DNA from 2 places in the Streptomyces sp. NPDC088747 genome. Region 2 is predicted to be linked to the other one. Evidence: riboswitches for the same ligand, from Rfam matches in the RefSeq annotation. Region 2 holds a riboswitch; the other holds the start of a gene.
The links. A riboswitch is a leader RNA that binds a small molecule or an ion and turns the genes downstream of it on or off. The one in region 2 is predicted to bind glycine.

Region 1: another riboswitch for glycine. It lies ahead of gcvP (aminomethyl-transferring glycine dehydrogenase); the one in region 2 lies ahead of gcvT (glycine cleavage system aminomethyltransferase GcvT).

Annotation. Positions count from the first base shown of each region.
Region 1 covers NZ_JBIVKZ010000001.1:885,043-893,256, forward strand. Annotated here, with positions in the region: gene gcvP (aminomethyl-transferring glycine dehydrogenase) at 1-2,470, opposite strand, end outside; glycine riboswitch at 2,654-2,749, opposite strand; gene ACIP79_RS04390 (PRC-barrel domain-containing protein) at 2,865-3,236, shown strand; gene ACIP79_RS04395 (DNA polymerase IV) at 3,333-4,703, opposite strand; gene ACIP79_RS04400 (MerR family transcriptional regulator) at 4,786-5,466, opposite strand; gene ACIP79_RS04405 (bifunctional nuclease family protein) at 5,685-6,158, opposite strand; gene ACIP79_RS04410 (MerR family transcriptional regulator) at 6,244-6,987, opposite strand; gene ACIP79_RS04415 (FHA domain-containing protein) at 7,030-8,007, opposite strand; gene ACIP79_RS04420 (DUF881 domain-containing protein) at 8,069-8,214, opposite strand, start outside.
Region 2 covers NZ_JBIVKZ010000011.1:290,429-298,642, forward strand. Annotated here, with positions in the region: gene ACIP79_RS25875 (ABC transporter permease) at 1-123, opposite strand, end outside; gene ACIP79_RS25880 (ABC transporter substrate-binding protein) at 193-1,941, opposite strand; gene ACIP79_RS25885 (ABC transporter permease) at 1,999-2,997, opposite strand; gene ACIP79_RS25890 (enhanced serine sensitivity protein SseB C-terminal domain-containing protein) at 3,446-4,243, opposite strand; gene ACIP79_RS25895 (enhanced serine sensitivity protein SseB) at 4,445-5,239, opposite strand; gene ACIP79_RS25900 (AAA family ATPase) at 5,322-5,996, opposite strand; glycine riboswitch at 6,195-6,296, shown strand; gene gcvT (glycine cleavage system aminomethyltransferase GcvT) at 6,444-7,562, shown strand; gene gcvH (glycine cleavage system protein GcvH) at 7,713-8,090, shown strand; gene glyA (serine hydroxymethyltransferase) at 8,105-8,214, shown strand, end outside.

The DNA.
Region 1 (8,214 bases), on a different contig from region 2:
TCAGCGGCCGCAGGTCGATGATGCACTCGTGCGCGACGAGGCCGCCGGGACCGGTGTAGAGCACCGGGAAGTGCGGCTCAAGGCGCTTGGCGATGTAGTTGGCGGACAGCACGGCCACCTGCGTGGCGCGCTTCAGCCCCTCACCGCCCATGAGCCGGACGTACGCCCACGAGATCGGCAGGATGCCCGCGGAGCCCCACGGAGCCGCCGAGATCGGGCCGACACCGGTCTCGGGACCGGCCGCCGGCTGCAAGGGGTGGTTCGGCAGGTACGGCGCCAGGTGCGCGCGCACCCCGACCGGACCGACGCCGGGGCCACCGCCGCCGTGCGGGATGCAGAACGTCTTGTGCAGGTTCAGGTGCGAGACGTCGCCCCCGAAATGCCCCGGCTTGGCAAGTCCCACCAGGGCGTTCAGGTTGGCACCGTCCACGTACACCTGGCCGCCCGCCTCGTGCACCTGGGCGCAGATGTCGGCGACGTGCTCCTCGAAGACACCGTGCGTCGAGGGGTACGTGATCATCAGCACCGACAGTTCGTCGCGGTGCTGCTCGATCTTGGCCCGCAGGTCCTCGACGTCGATCTCGCCGTCGTCCGCCGTCTTCACGACGACGACCTTCATACCGGCCATCACGGCGCTCGCCGCGTTCGTGCCGTGCGCGGAGGACGGGATCAGACACACGGTCCGCTGCTCGTCGCCGTTCGCGCGGTGGTATCCCCGTACGGCGAGCAGACCGGCCAGCTCACCCTGCGAACCGGCGTTGGGCTGGAGCGACACCTTGTCGTACCCGGTGACCTCGGCGAGCCGCTCCTCCAGCTCACGGATGAGCGTGAGGTAGCCCTGCGCCTGCTCGGCGGGCGCGAAGGGGTGCAGCTGCCCGAACTCGGGCCAGGTGACCGGCTCCATCTCCGTCGTCGCGTTGAGCTTCATCGTGCAGGAGCCCAGCGGGATCATGCCGCGGTCGAGCGCGTAGTCACGGTCGGAGAGCCTGCGCAGGTAGCGCAGCATCGCCGTCTCGGAGCGGTACTGGTGGAACACCGGGTGCGCGAGGTACTCGTCGTCGCGCAGCAGCGCCGCCGGCAGCGTGTCCTCGGCGGTCGAGTCCAGCGCGGCGACGTCGCCGCCGACACCGAACGCGTCCCATACGGCGGCCAATTGCCCGCGCGTGGTCGTCTCGTCGCAGGACATCGACACGAGGTCGGCATCGACGAGGTACAGGTTGACGCCGCGGTCACGCGCGCCCGCCACCATCTCGGCGGCCCGGCCCGGGACCCGTACGGTCAGCGTGTCGAAGTACGCGCCGTGCACGACGTCGACGCCGCCCGCCCTCAGCCCTTCGGCGAGGATCGTCGCGTACCGGTGGGTACGCCGTGCGATCGTCCGCAGCCCCTCGGGGCCGTGGTAGACGGCGTACATGCCGGCCATCACGGCGAGCAGCACCTGCGCCGTACAGATGTTGCTCGTCGCCTTCTCACGGCGGATGTGCTGCTCCCGCGTCTGCAGGGCGAGGCGGTACGCCTTGTGCCCGTCCGCGTCGACGGACACCCCCACCAGCCGCCCCGGCAGGCTGCGCGCGAACTTCTCGCGCACCGCCATGTACCCGGCGTGCGGCCCGCCGAAGGCCATCGGCACCCCGAACCGCTGCGTCGTACCGACCGCGATGTCCGCGCCGAGCTCACCCGGCGAGGTCAGCAGGGTCAGGGCGAGCAGGTCGGCGGCGACGGTGACGACCGCTCCCAGCTCGTGCGCCTGGTCGACGAGCGGCTTGATGTCGCGTACGGCACCGGAGGCGCCCGGGTACTGGATCAGCACGCCGTTGATCTCGCGCTCGGCGATCCCGGCCGGGATGCCCTCGCTCAGGTCGGCGACGACGACCTCGACGCCGGTCGGCTCGGCGCGGGTCTCGACGACGGCGACGGTCTGCGGCAGCACGTCCGCGTCGACCAGGAAGAGGCCCTTCTTGTTCTTGCCCATGCGCCGGGACAGCGCCATCGCCTCGGCGGCGGCGGTGCTCTCGTCGAGCAGCGAGGCGCCGGACGTCGGCAGGCCGGTCAGCTCGGCGACGACGGTCTGGAAGTTCAGCAGCGCCTCCAGCCGGCCCTGCGAGATCTCCGGCTGATAGGGCGTGTACGCCGTGTACCAGGCCGGGCTCTCCATGACGTTCCGCAGGATCACCGGCGGAGTGAAGGTCCCGTAGTAGCCGAGCCCGATCATCGAGTCGAGCACCTGGTTGCGGTCCGCGAGAGTACGCAGCTCGGCCAGCACCTCGGCCTCGGTACGCGCTTCCGGCAGCTCCAGCGCCTCGGCGTTCTTGATCACGTCCGGTACGGCGGTGGCGGTGAGCTCGTCCAGCGAGCCGTACCCGACCTGCGCGAGCATCTTGGCCCGTGCCTCGGTGTCGGGCCCTATATGGCGTTGCTCGAAGGGGATTCCCTGTTCGAGCTCGGAGAGCGGAATGCGAGGGGCGGTCATGGCGGAGGCCTCCTGGTCTGACGCGACCTTCGAGGGGTACCCCGGCACGGGTACCCCGACGGCCTCCCCCTCTGTCATCTCAACCTGAGAGCTTCACCGGCCCGCCCGCCCGCTGCGACCCGACTTTCACCGTCGGTGAGAGCGGGAGCCGCCTTCGGCACCCGCCCTGCTTTCCAGAGTGACCTCGTCCGTGCGGTACGTGGGCCTGAGAGATTCCGGGGAGGATTTGCTCCTTCGGCGCCTCCGGTGTTGCCCGGAGGACTCTCCCGCACAGGGTCAGCAGCCGTTCGCCAGCCTACCAGCGAGGACAACACCAGGGCCTTCGAGTGGCCACCTTCCTCAAACTGCTCTTTTGTAGTGCTTACGGATGAGTTGCGACCAAATGGAGGGCACCGTGCAGACCGACCTCGATCCGCGCAACCTGATCGGCCGCAAGGCATTCGACCGCAACGGCGCCAAGATCGGCACGATCGACGAGATCTACCTCGACGACGCGACCGGGGTCCCGGAGTGGGCGGCCATACGCACGGGTCTGTTCAGCAGGGACGCCTTCGTGCCCCTGGAGCCCAGCGAACTCGTCGAAGGCACCCTGCGCATCCCCTTCGAGCGGGCGCTGATCAAGGACGCGCCCGACTTCGGCGTCGGCCGCCACCTCTCACCCGAACAGGAAATCCAGCTCTACCACCACTACGGACTCGACATCGCCTCCCCCGCTCCCCCGCCCGACCGCGACTTCGGCCGCCTGGCGGGCACGGACGAGGCCTGAACCGAGCCCACGACCAACCATCCAAAGGGCGGGGCGCCGTACGCGTACTGACCCCCCTAGCCCTTCCCCACAAAGAACCACGGCGGCGAACCGACCTCACCCCTCACTGCCCTGGCTCAAGATCTCGGCCACCAACGGCAGCGGCTCCGCAGGCTCCAGCTCCGGATCGTCGGTACGGAACGTCCGCACCCGGCCGGGCCCGGAGTACGGCGTCTCGAACCGAACGGTCACCCGCCCGAGCCCGCTGCCCTGCACCCATCCGTGCCCGAACTCGGCGTGCCGCACATCGTGCCCCGCGGGCCACCGCCGCTCCGCCGGCGGCACCTTCTCCTCGGAGGACTCCTCCGCCGGTTCCTCCTCGGTGTGCTCCAGCGCCGCGAGCTCCCCCGCAGCGGCCCGCGCCTGCGCGAAGAGGTCCTCCTGCGTGTAGTCGGCCAGCCCGGTGACACCCACACCGAGCAGTCGTACGCCACCGGTCGTGTCCACCCCCTCCAGGAGCCGCGCGGCCGCCTCCCGCACGACCGCGGGATCGTCCGTGGGCCCCCGCAGCGTCTCGGAGCGGGTCAGCGTCGAGAAGTCGTACCTGCGGACCTTCAGCACGATGGTCCGCCCCGACAGCCCGGCTCCGCGCAACCGCTGCACACACCGGTCGGCGAGCCGCTGCACCTCCAGGCCGACTCGCGTCCGGTCATGGATGTCCACGTCGTAGGTGTCCTCCACGGACACCGACTTCGTCTCCCGCTCGGCCACCACGGGCCGGTCGTCGTGCGCCAGCGCCATCGCGTACAGGGAGTGCCCGTGCGCCTTCCCGACCAGCCGCACGAGCTCGTCCTCACCCGCTTCGGCGAGCTCCTCGACGGTGGTGATCCCGGCCCGCCGCAGATGGTCCCCGGTCGCGGGCCCGACACCCGGCAGGGTCCGCACCGACATCGGCCCCAGCAGCGCGCGCTCGGTCCCCGGCTCTATCACCACGAGACCGTCGGGCTTGGCCTGCTCCGAGGCGATCTTCGCCAGCATCTTGGACGCGGCGAGACCCACCGATCCCGTGAGCCCCGTGACGGCCCGGATGTCCGCGCGCAGCTTCGCCCCGGTCAGCCGCGCCGAGGCCTCGTCCCAGGCCGCTCCGGCGACCTCCAGGTCGACGAACGCCTCGTCCAGGCTCAGCGGCTCCACCAGCGGCGACAGGGCCCGCAGGAGCCCCATCACCTGCTCGCTGACCTCTCGGTAGATCCCGAAGCGCGGCACGAGATACGCGGCGTTCGGCGCGAGGCGGCGGGCCTGGGCCATGGGCATCGCCGAGTGCACCCCGAATACCCGCGCCTCGTACGAACAGGTCGCGACGACTCCCCGCGGCCCGAGACCGCCCACCACGACCGCTTTCCCGCGCAGGCTCGGCTTGGCCGCCTGCTCCGCCGAGGCGAAGAAGGCATCCATGTCGAGATGCAGGATCGTGGGCGCGGTTCTCACGACTCCGATGCTGCCCTACGCCACTGACAATGCCCCGGCAAGCCGGGGCATTGTCCGTTCGATCCGCTCGTCGCGGCGCTTGTCAGACCGCGCGATTACGCCGTCGCGCCAGCTCGTCGGTGGGGTTGTTCCCGACGAGCGTCTCGCCCGTGTCCACGCGCTCCCCGTGCAGCTGCGAGAGCGCGCCCTCCACATCCCGCCACACCACACCCACGGCGATCCCGAAGATCCCCTGACCGCCCTGGAGCAGGGCGTGGACCTCGTCGGGAGAGGTGCACTCGTAGACCGTGGCGCCGTCGCTCATCAGCGTCATCCGCTCCAGATCCCTGAAACCGCGCTCCCTGAGGTGCTGGACCGTGGTGCGGATGTTCTGGAGCGACACCCCGGTGTCGAGGAAACGCTTGACGATCTTGAGGACGACGACGTCCCTGAAGCTGTAGAGCCGCTGTGTCCCCGATCCGTAGGCGGGCCGCACGCTGGGCTCGACCAGCCCGGTCCTCGCCCAGTAGTCCAGTTGCCGATAGGTGATGCCCGCGGCCGCGCACGCCGTGGGACCGCGGTAGCCGACCTCGTCGGCAACCGCCTCACCGTCTCCCTCACCAGGCACCGCCGTCGGCCGCCGCGGAACGTGATCGGCCGTGTTGCCGTGTTGGGGATACCCCCCGCTCGAGCGTTGCCGAGAGCCTGGGGGAGGGTACGGGCCGCTCTCCCCCAGACCGCGTCCGGGGGCACCCCCAGCCGTACCGTCGCCGCTGCTTCTCACGCCGACCTCCGTCCTTGACCTGCCTTCTCGACGGTAGGCAGTCACCAGGGGTGCGTCAACGATCGCCACACTCGGCACGCCGAGTGATAATCACCCTAGGAGTGGTTTCCCGTGCCCCACCGCGGGGAAAGGCTAGCCGAATGCTCTCTGAGCGGGCCGCGGCACACCACACTGGCCGCTGGCAATTGCCGCCCGGAGCTCTCCGTGGCCCGGCGCCCTCACTGGCTGTTGGTGCCGAAGTCCTCGGGCGAGATCTGGTCGAGGAACTCGCGGAACTTCTCCACCTCGTCCTCCTGCTCGTCCGGGATCGCGATGCCGGCGTCGTCGAGCACACCGTCGCTGCCGTAGATCGGCGTCCCGGTGCGCAGGGCCAGCGCTATGGCGTCGGACGGCCTGGCGCTCACCTCGATCCCGCTGGCGAACACCAGTTCCGCGTAGAAGACGCCCTCGCGGAGGTCCGTGATGCGCACTTCGGTGAGCTCCTGGCCGACGGCCTCCAGCACGTCCTTGAACAGGTCGTGGGTCAGCGGTCGTGCCGGGGCCATGCCCTGCTGGGCGAAGGCGATCGCCGTCGCCTCCCCCGGTCCGATCCAGATGGGGAGGTAGCGATCGCCTCCCACTTCACGCAGAAGCACGATCGGTTGGTTGGAGGGCATTTCGACCCGGACACCTACGACATCGAGCTCGTTCACACAGCAACCCTAGGCCGTGCCCGGGACGTTTGGGTAGTCGGGCACGGAACGGGTGGGCTATCCGACATCCGGTGAGGTCCCGGGGTCAGGGCAGTCGCACACCGAGCGCCGTCTGCACCAGCGCGGCGTGCAGCTTCACCGTGAGCCCCGCCAGCTCCTTCGTCCGCGCCTCGGCGTGCGCCCTGGTCTGCGGATTGCGGTGCCGCCGCAGCGGGGCCACCACCTGATCGACCAGGCCCGCGTCCCGCTCCGCCGCCGCCTTCATCGCCCGCAGATGGCGCGGCTCGATCCCGAACCGGCCCAGCTCGACGACGAGCGCGGCGACGGTCACCGCTTCGGCGTCGTACGCCCCGTCCTGCAAGGGCGCGATGAGGCCGTACGACTCCCACTCCTGGAGTTCCCGCTCACCGATCTCGGCGGCGGCCAGCAACTCGGCGCGGCCGACCCGGGCGGCGCTGTGCACCTCCGGTTCGGCGAACAGCTCTCCCTCGGCCGAGTCGCGCTGGCGCCCCACGGTCGGCAACCGCACCGGCTCACCGCGCTCCAAGGCGTCCAGATACTCACGGATGACCTTGAGCGGCAGATAGTGGTCCCGCTGCATCCTCAGCACATGCCCGAGGCGCTCGACGTCGTCGGCGCTGAACTTGCGGTAACCCGAGGGGGTCCGCCGCGGCTCGATGAGCCCCTCCGACTCCAGGAACCTGATCTTGGAGATCGTCACTTCGGGGAACTCGTCGCGCAGAGCGTTCAGCACCGAGCCGATGCTCATCAGCCCGCTGTCCGCGGCGGCGGTGCCGTTGCCGGCACCGCCGCTCGGTGTTCGAAGCATGGACCTTCCTGAGGGTCTCCCCGGACGCCGTCCGAGGGAGGGTCAGATGCCCCGCTGGCTCGCGTAGAAGACCAGCCGGTACTTGCCGATCTGCACCTCGTCACCGTTCGACAGGGCGACCGAGTCGATCCGCTCCCGGTTGACGTACGTGCCGTTGAGGCTGCCGACGTCCGCCACGGTGAACGAGCCGTCCCCGACGCGACGGAACTCCACATGGCGGCGTGACACGGTCACGTCGTCCAGGAAGATGTCGCTCTGCGGGTGACGCCCGGCCGTGGTCAGGTCGCCGTCCAGCAGGAAGCGGCTGCCCGAGTTCGGACCGCGGCGCACCACCAGGAGCGCCGAGCCGAGCGGCAGCGCGTCGACGGCCGCCTGCGCCTCCGGGGAGAGCGCCGGCGAGGCCGTCTGGCCCGTCACCTCGGCGTCGTAGGCCTCAAGGCCCGAAATGGAGATCGTGGACGTCGTCTCGGACGGACGCTCCGGGGTCGCTCCGGCTCGCAACGGCGCACCGCAGTTCGAGCAGAAACGGCTGTTTTCCGCGTTGCGGTTACCGCACCTCGTGCACACCAGGGCCGACATGGACGGATCCTCCTGCCGCGGCTGCCCTCCAGGGGCATGGGAAGCGTACGGGTCGGGGGCGAACCCTCCACCCGCGCTTGAGGTCGACGGGTCCCCGAAACCTATGCGGCCGGACTGGGCAGGGTCAACAGACGGCGCGCCCTGACCACCGGGAATGTCGCCGCCCGGACCACCGAGCTGGTCCCGGAACAGCGGGCGCTCGCCACTCTGCTCCTCCGCGTCTCCATGGCGTGGTGCACGGTGCCGGGCGGTGGCGTTGTCGCCGCCCTCTCCTCGTGCGCTCTTGCCGAACAACTTCGCAAACAACTTCACGGGCGATTCCCCTTGACCGAAACAGACCCGCCCGTGGGGCAGGACGAACCCTGATTGAACACACCGGTCGACCCGGACATCCTCACAACGTCCGTATCCACCTGACAGTTTCCACCACGCACCACCCATTCGGTGCGTCGACCCCCCGCAACCTCCTGCCCTGGCCGGGCACCCCTCATGCGGCCCCGCCTCACTGGGACGACCGAGCGTAGTCAGGCTGCTTCGCCGGTCGCAAGGCGTCCACGACGATCTTCGTCGAGGACTCCACCGTGACGATGGCCTGCTCCTTCTCGAGTGTCTGCACCACGCCTCCGGGGATGTTGAGCGCCGGCTCCA
Region 2 (8,214 bases):
CAGCGAGTCGGCGGTCTGACCGGCGAACCGTGGCAGTACGAAGAAGATGGCGAAGGTGACCGCGGTGACGACCAGCAGCAGGATCACTGCGGCGGCCATTCGGCGGAGGATGTACGAGATCACGGGGATCGGCGCTGGTGCCCGCGGGCCGCTAAGCCCGCGGGCACCAATGCCTTCACCTGCCTTCCGGGGCTACTTCTTGGTCGTACCGATGTTGAGGTAGTCGTACTGGCCGCTGAAGGCCGCCGTGGAGACCAGGTTGGTGAAGCCGGCCGGGCGGTACAGCAGGACCTTGAAGTAGGTCAGCGGAACGAGGGCTGCCTCTTCCATGGCCTTCTTGTCGACCTCGGTGTAGAGGGCGTCACGCGCGGTCTTGTCCTCGGTGCCGATCGCCTTCTCCAGCGTCGAGTTGACCACCGAGTCGTCGAGCTGCGAGAGGTTGGTGTTGCCGGAGGCGCCGATCGCGTCACCGTGCAGGATCTGCTGCAGGAAGCCGTAGCCGGACGGCCAGTCGGCACCCCACTGCATCATCATCAGACCGATGTTGTTCTTCTTGTCGAACGCGGGGACACCGGCGTTGTCGGTGAAGTACTTGCCCGACGGGTACTGCTTCAGGCTGGCGTTGATGCCGGCGGCCTTCAGCGAGTTGATGATCGCGGTGGCCGCGTCGATCTCCGCCGGGCGGTCGCTGCGCGCGGAGATGTTCGTGGTGATCGACGTCTTGCCGCAGGCCTTGAGCTGCTCCTTGGCCTTGGTCACGTCGCCCTTGTTGCCGGCGCTGGCGTAGATGTCCGACTTCTCGTAGCCGGGGATGTCCGGCGGGAGGACGGTGGTGGCGATGTCACCGCGGATCGGGCCGCCCTCGGCGGTCTGCACCGAGACCTTGTCGATGGCGTACTGGACGGCCTTGCGGCAGGCGACGTTGTTGAACGGCGCGAGCTTGGTGTTGATCGCCATGTAGACGAGACGGCCACCGTAGGTGTTGTCGGTGTTGGCCTTCAGGTCGGCGGAGTTGACCACCTTGGCCTGCGTCGCGGCCTGGACACCCGTACCACCCAGGTCGATGGCGTTACCGGCCATGACGTCCTGGTCGATCGTCTCGGCGTTGACCTTCAGCTTGACGACGATCTTGTCCGGGTACTGCTTGCGCAGCGGGTCGGTCTTCGCGTCCCAGTTCTCGTTGCGGACGAGGGTGACCTGCTTGCCCTCCTCGTAGCTCTCGAACTTGTACGAGCCCGAGGACACGATGTTCTTGACGTAGTCGACGCCGGTGTCCTTGGCCTGCGGCACCGGAGCCGTCTGCGGGGTGGCGACCAGGTAGTCGAACTCCTGGAAGGCGCGGTTCAGCTTGAAGACGACCGTGGTGTCGTCCGGCGTCTCGATCGACGACAGACCCTCGGCGCTCTTGTCCTTGTAGGGACCCTTGTACTTGTCGCCGCCCTCGAGGAACTGCTGGAAGTAGTTCGGGCCGAGGGAGAGTACGTCACGCGCGAAGTTGGAGCGCTCCACGGCGTACTTCACGTCCTTCGACGTGATCGCCGTGCCGTCCTGGTACTTCAGACCCGAGCGCAGCTTGTACGTCCAGGTCTTGCCGCCGTCGCTCGGCACACCCGCACTGGCGGCGAGGTCCGGGACCAGCTCGTTGCCCTTGTCGCCCGCGGCGGGCTTGAAGGTCATCAGCGGGCGGGCGTACAGCCGGCTGAGGTTGTACATGTACGCGTAGTACGTGTTGCCCGGGTCGAACGAGTCCGGGACGTCGGAGTACTCGTACGTGACCGTCCCACCCTTCTGGGTGGAGGCGTTGACGACGTCCTTGGTCGCTGCGTTGGCCCCAGCTGATTTCGTGTCGTCGTTCGTGTTGTCATCGGCCTTGCTGCAGCCTGCGAGAAGCAGACTCACACTGCCGATGGCCGCAACTGCGGCCAGCGCTGACCTTCGCATGATGTTCGGGTCCCCTCCATTGTTGGAAACTTGATGGACGCTCGGCGCTGCCACAGGTCAGCGGCTGCGCGGGTCGAGAGCGTCGCGCAGACCGTCGCCGAGCAGGTTGAACGCCAGCACGGTGACGAAGATCGCGAGGCCGGGCACGATCAGGAACTGCGGGTCGACCTGGTAGTAGGTGACCGCCTCGCTGATCATTCCGCCCCATGACGCCTGCGGGGGCTGGATGCCGACGCCGAGGAAGCTCAGGCTCGCCTCGAAGAGGATGTTGGTCGGGATGAGCAGCGTCGAGTAGACGATGATCGGGCCGACCAGGTTCGGAAGCAGCTCTCGGAAGAGGATGTACGGTCCCCTCGCACCCATCCCCCGGGAGGCGTCGACGAACTCGCGCTCCCGCAGGGCCAGGGTCTGGCCGCGGACGATGCGTCCCAGGTAGGGCCAGTTGAAGAAGCCGATGATGAAGATCAACACGCTGATGTGCAGCGGGAGTCCTTCGAGGCCGAACGCGCCGCCCTGCAGCGTCGCGGAGATCGCGATGGCGAAGAGCAGCAGCGGGAAGGCCAGGAAGGTGTCCATCAGCCGGCTGATGATCGTGTCCACCCGGCCGCCGTAGTACCCGGCGACCACTCCGAGGACCGTGCCGATCACGTTGGAGAGGATCGTGGCGCCGAAGGCGACGACCAGCGAGACCCAGGAGCCTTCCAGGATGCGGGTGGCGATGTCGCGCCCGAACTTCGGCTCCACGCCGAGCGGGTGCGCCCAGCTCATCCCGCCGAAGTCACCCAGCGGCAGCGAGGTGTTCGGGTCGATCAGATCCTGGTTGAAGGCGTTCGGGTCGAGGCCGAAAATGGCCTGGATGGGGCGCGAGAGCGCCGCGATCAGGACGAGCAGCACGACGATGACACCGCCGGCGACCGCCACCTTGTCGCGCTTGAAGCGCGTCCAGGCGATCTGCCCCAGGGAACGGCCCTCGATCTGCCCCTTGGGCACACCGGCCAGCACAGCCTCTGGCTGCGCCTCCGCTGTCGACCCGGTGGTCTCGATCGGTGCGGTCACGATGACCCGACCCCTCTGACCGGTGGTTACCGGCCTACGCCTGCCGCTGTCTGCGGCTTGGTTCACTTGCATGCCGGGAACGGCCGCAGATGATGCGGCCTGGAAATCCGGGCTGTTACGACGACTTGCATTCGCTCACGGGACCGAGGACCCCATGTCTGACACGGGAGTCTTCAGTGCCGCCACGATCACGTGCCAGGTCTGATGGAGAAAGTATGCGCAACCGTGATGCGGTTAAGTGGATTCCGTTATCCGAACAGTGGGTAACGCGGGGCGGACAGGGGGCAGTTGGGGTGGAAGAGGCCATGGAGCGCCCTTTCGGCCCGTGTCAGCCCCAAAGGGGACATCCAGCCCTTACGTCTGTCGAGCCGCAGGTCAGACGCGAGGTCATGGCATGCGGAGATCAGGACGTGACGGGGTCAGGACGGGTTTAGCGTTCGAACAGGGATCAGTATGACCGGGACTGCGGGTAGCCGTAGCCACCGGCCACCGGTGCCTGCGCCGGAGCCGCGTGGGCTTCACGGTCGTAGAAGGGCCGCGCGTTCGCGCGCAGCCACATGGCCACCGGGTCGTACTCGTCGGACATCGCGACGGTCGAAACGGGCAACCCGTCGGGCACCGCGCCGATGGACTGCTGCATCATGGCGCGCACCGAGTCGACGGCCGGCGGTGACGTGTCGTAGACGTCGAGACCGATGGCCAGATAAGGCGCCCCGAGGGCGGGCTGCACCCAGGCGCGGCGCAGCGAGCGCACCGCGGACGTGCGGTGCGCGTTCTGCGTGAGCAGGGCGTAGAACTGCGGGATCTCGATGCCCGGCTCGGAGAGTCTGAGCGGGCCCGCGGGCTGGCGCTCCAGGCCGGTGGCGATCCGGCGCAGGTCGAGCCAGGGGATGCCGACACCGCCGCCGGGGGCGTGCGGATTCAGCCAGAGACCGAACTGGTCGGGGTACAGGGTGCGGGCGACGTCGAGGCCGTCGACGACCTCGTAACTGCGGTTCCAGCCGCTGGCCGAGAGCTCCTGGGCGGAGGTGACACAGGGCGCGTACCCGAAGCCGTCCACCTGCATGTTCCCGTACTGCGCGTCCGGGGAGCCGGACTGGCCGTGCCAGAGCAGCATCCAGACCTGGCCTGCCGAGGGGGCGGCGAGCGCCCGCAGGAGCGCCTCGTAGGCGTCGTAACGCCCGGGCGTCACCTGGCGCAGCATGTGCTCGACCTGCCCGGCCGCGGCCGTGCCCGACGCGCTCACCCTGAACCGCCCCTTCGCGAAGAAATCACGACCAACTCACTCATTACGCCCCGGATGCCGGTTACGAACATGCGTCAACACCGGCACCGGCCCATGAAACCAGCTTAAGCGGCGATCCTGACAGCGACGTGGACGCTCCGCTGGGAAAGCCGCTTGAGAGGGCGGGACTTGTTTGATCCGGAGGGGGCCTCCGGACGGGGGCTAATGGCCGTACTGGTAGAAGGGGCGCACCTTCGTGCGCAGCCAGTCGCAGACCGGGTCCTGCGCCACGTCCATCAGGACGAGGTTCACCGGCCACGGCACCGCGACCCGGCCGAGCGCCCGGCCCAGCGCGTCCAGCGGAAGCGTGCGGGCCTCGCCCTCCCACAGGGAGAGTTCGACGCCGACGAACATCACGGGCCCGCCGCCCTCGATGCTGGCCAGGCAGCGGCGGGCGCTCAGCACCACGCCGGTCCCGGCGAACTCGGCGGAGGCCGCCGACAGGAAGTCCACCGGGTCGTCCTGCCAGTCGGGCTCGAAGAGCCGCACCCGGCCGCCGCTCGCGGATCCGTCGAGCGGCGTACGCCCGGCGCGGCACAGCTCGGCGACCGCGGGGGGCGGCAGCGGTATGCCGACCACGCCGTCCGGATTGACCGCGATGCCCACCTGCGGCGGCAGCCCGCGGGCGAACTCGACGGCGGGCGCGATCGTGTACGACATGTGCCCGCCGGTGACCTGGCGGAACTGCTCCTCGGAGCTGAAGACGGGGACGAACGCCTGCCCCGCGATCTCCAGGGTGGGCAGGTCGAGCGGGCCGCTGTGCGGGCCGCCGCCGCTGGGCAGCGGGACCCAGACGAAGCTGCGGCCGAGGACCTCGACGATCCGGGCACCCGAGGAGGGCCCGGCGGGCACTCCGAGGGAGGCCGCGAGCACCTCCTCCAGTTCGTTGCCGGGCCATCCGCCGTGCGGGTGGGGGTACGCCTGCGCCGGGAGGCCGGCGAAGTCGGGGAAGTCCATCTGTCTACCGCCTGCTTCGAACCGCTGTTCCGGAGTTCCGGTGTTCCGGTGTCCGGCGGGAAACCCTAACGGGTTGGGTGGTTCAGCCACCGAAGTCGATCCGGCGCAGCACGTCCGCCGCGTCCCGGTCGATGAGGACGGCCGAGCCGCACCCCTCCGGCAGGTGCCCCTTCTCCACGGACCTGAGCAGCCGGGCGACCGCGCCGCGGTGACGCGCGAACGCGTACCGCGAGACGCCGCGGCCGCGCTCGCGCTGGCCGTCGAGCGCCGTGCCCGGTGTGACGTCGAGCAGCAGCAGGTGCAGCGCGCCGCCCCGGCGGCGGGCCTCGCGGGCGAGCCAGCGGCGCACCCAGGCCTGTGTGCCGCAGTCGTGCACGACCACACCCGCACCGGAACGCAGTGCGCGGCGCAGCCCCGTGTAGTGGGCGACCCTGACCAGCGGGCGGTAGACGGCGTAGGGGAGCCGGCCGGACACCCGGCCGTCCCAGCGGTCGCGGGTGTCCTGCGAGTCGACGCGCGGGCCCGAGACCGCGCGGCGCATCAGGGTCGACTTGCCGCTGCCGGGAAGTCCGGTGACCACGACGACGTCGGAAGTGCCGAAGTGGAGTCCGTGCGGGCTGTGGCCGGCGCGGTCCCTGAGGTCGCGGACGACAGCCGTCGGAAACGGGTCGCACGCCTCCCGGACCGGAGCTCCGGGCTGCTTGGGCAGCGCGAGGCCCGCCGTCGTCGCGTACGCCGTGGTCCTGTTCACCGTGATCGTCCTCCCCATGGGTCTGGAGTCCCATCCCCGCCGAGTGTAAAGAGAAGGTAATGCGCGATGCTTCCTGTTTCCGTAATCGGACTGCCACAGGCTGGTTACAGGTCACTTCGAGGGGCGGTGGACCGCGCGGGGGCGCCCCTCCCGTGTCTCCGGGATGCATGCAATGATGTGCGCGCCAACTGCATACCGGCCGCTTGAATCCGCGCGGGAGAGTCCCAGGGCACCGCACGTCACCCTGGGCGCCGAAGGAGCAAGTCCCTCCCTTGAATCTCTCAGGCCCCGTACCGCGCGGGCGAGGCACATCTGAAAAGCGGGCCGCCGACCGGTGGCCCCACCCAAGGTGCAAATCATGACCACCGCTTCGCGGGGTCGTGATGAACCTCTCAGGTTCCGATGACAGATGGGGAGGAACGACCTCGCCGTCATGCCTTGGGAGCCCCACCGATGAGCAGTAACGCACCCCGTCACACCGCGCTCGATGCCCTGCATCGCTCGCTCGGCGCGACGATGACCGACTTCGCCGGCTGGGACATGCCCCTGCGCTACGGCTCGGAGCGCGACGAACACCTCGCCGTCCGCACGAAGGCGGGCCTCTTCGACCTGTCCCACATGGGCGAGATCACGGTCACCGGGCCGCGGGCCGCCGCACTCCTCGACCACGCGCTGGTCGGCAACATCGGCTCGGTCGGCGTCGGCCGCGCCCGCTACACCATGATCTGCCGGGCGGACGGCGGCATCCTCGACGACCTGATCGTGTACCGGCTCCAGGAGCACGAGTACATGGTGGTCGCCAACGCCTCCAACGCCCAGGTGGTACTGGACGCGCTCGTGGAGCGCGCGGCGGGCTTCGACGCCGTGGTGCGTGACGACCGGGACGCGTACGCGCTGATCGCCGTGCAGGGCCCGGAGTCCTCCGGCATCCTCGGGTCCGTCACCGACGCCGACCTCGACGGCCTCAAGTACTACGCGGGGCTCCCCGGCACGGTCGCGGGCGTCCCGGCGCTCATCGCGCGCACCGGCTACACCGGCGAGGACGGCTTCGAACTCTTCGTCTCCCCCGCCGACGCCGAGAAGGTGTGGCGGGCGCTCACCGAGGCGGGAACCCCCGCCGGGCTCGTCCCCTGCGGCCTGTCCTGCCGGGACACGCTGCGCCTGGAGGCGGGCATGCCGCTGTACGGCCATGAGCTGAGCACCTCGCTCACCCCCTTCGACGCCGGTCTCGGCCGGGTCGTGAAGTTCGAGAAGGAGGGCGACTTCGTGGGGCGCGAGGCGCTCTCCGCTGCCGCCGAACGTGCCCTGGAGAACCCTCCGCGGGTGCTCGTCGGTCTCGTCGCCGAGGGCCCCCGGGTTCCCCGCGCGGGCTACCCCGTGGTCTTCGGGGGCAAGGTCGTCGGCGAGGTCACCTCGGGCGCCCCGTCCCCGACGCTGGGCAGGCCGATCGCGATGGCCTACGTCGACGCCGCGCACTCCGCTCCCGGTACCAGCGGTGTGGGCGTGGACATCCGGGGCAGCCACGAGCCGTACGAGGTCGTGGCGCTGCCGTTCTACAAGCGCCAGAAGTGAGACTGGCCCACAGACCGCGCTCCGGGCCGCTCACGGTCACGGTCACGGTCACCGGACCTGAGCCGACCTGACCTGACCTGAGTACATCCGCCCTGCTCATCACCCCTCCCCCGTCATCAGCAATCCCCCGCGTACAGGAGAATCCACGCCATGAGCAACCCCCAGCAGCTGCGCTACAGCAAGGAGCACGAGTGGCTGTCGGTCGCCGAGGACGGCGTATCGACGGTCGGCATCACGGAGTTCGCGGCCAACGCGCTCGGCGATGTCGTCTACGCCCAGCTTCCGGAGGTCGGTGCCACGGTCACCGCGGGCGAGTCCTGCGGTGAGCTGGAGTCGACGAAGTCGGTGAGCGACCTGTACGCGCCGGTCACCGGAGAGATCGTGGAGTTCAACCAGGACGTGGTGGACGACCCGGCCCTGGTGAACTCGGACCCCTTCACGGGCGGCTGGCTGTTCAAGGTGCGTGTCTCGGAGGAGCCGGACGACCTGCTCTCCGCCGACGAGTACACCGCTTTCACCACCGGCTGAGGAGTCGTAGCCCCATGTCTGAACCCACGTCGATCCTGAACACGCCCCTCCACGAACTCGACCCGGACGTCGCCGCCGCCGTCGACGCCGAACTGCGCCGCCAGCAGTCCACCCTCGAGATGAT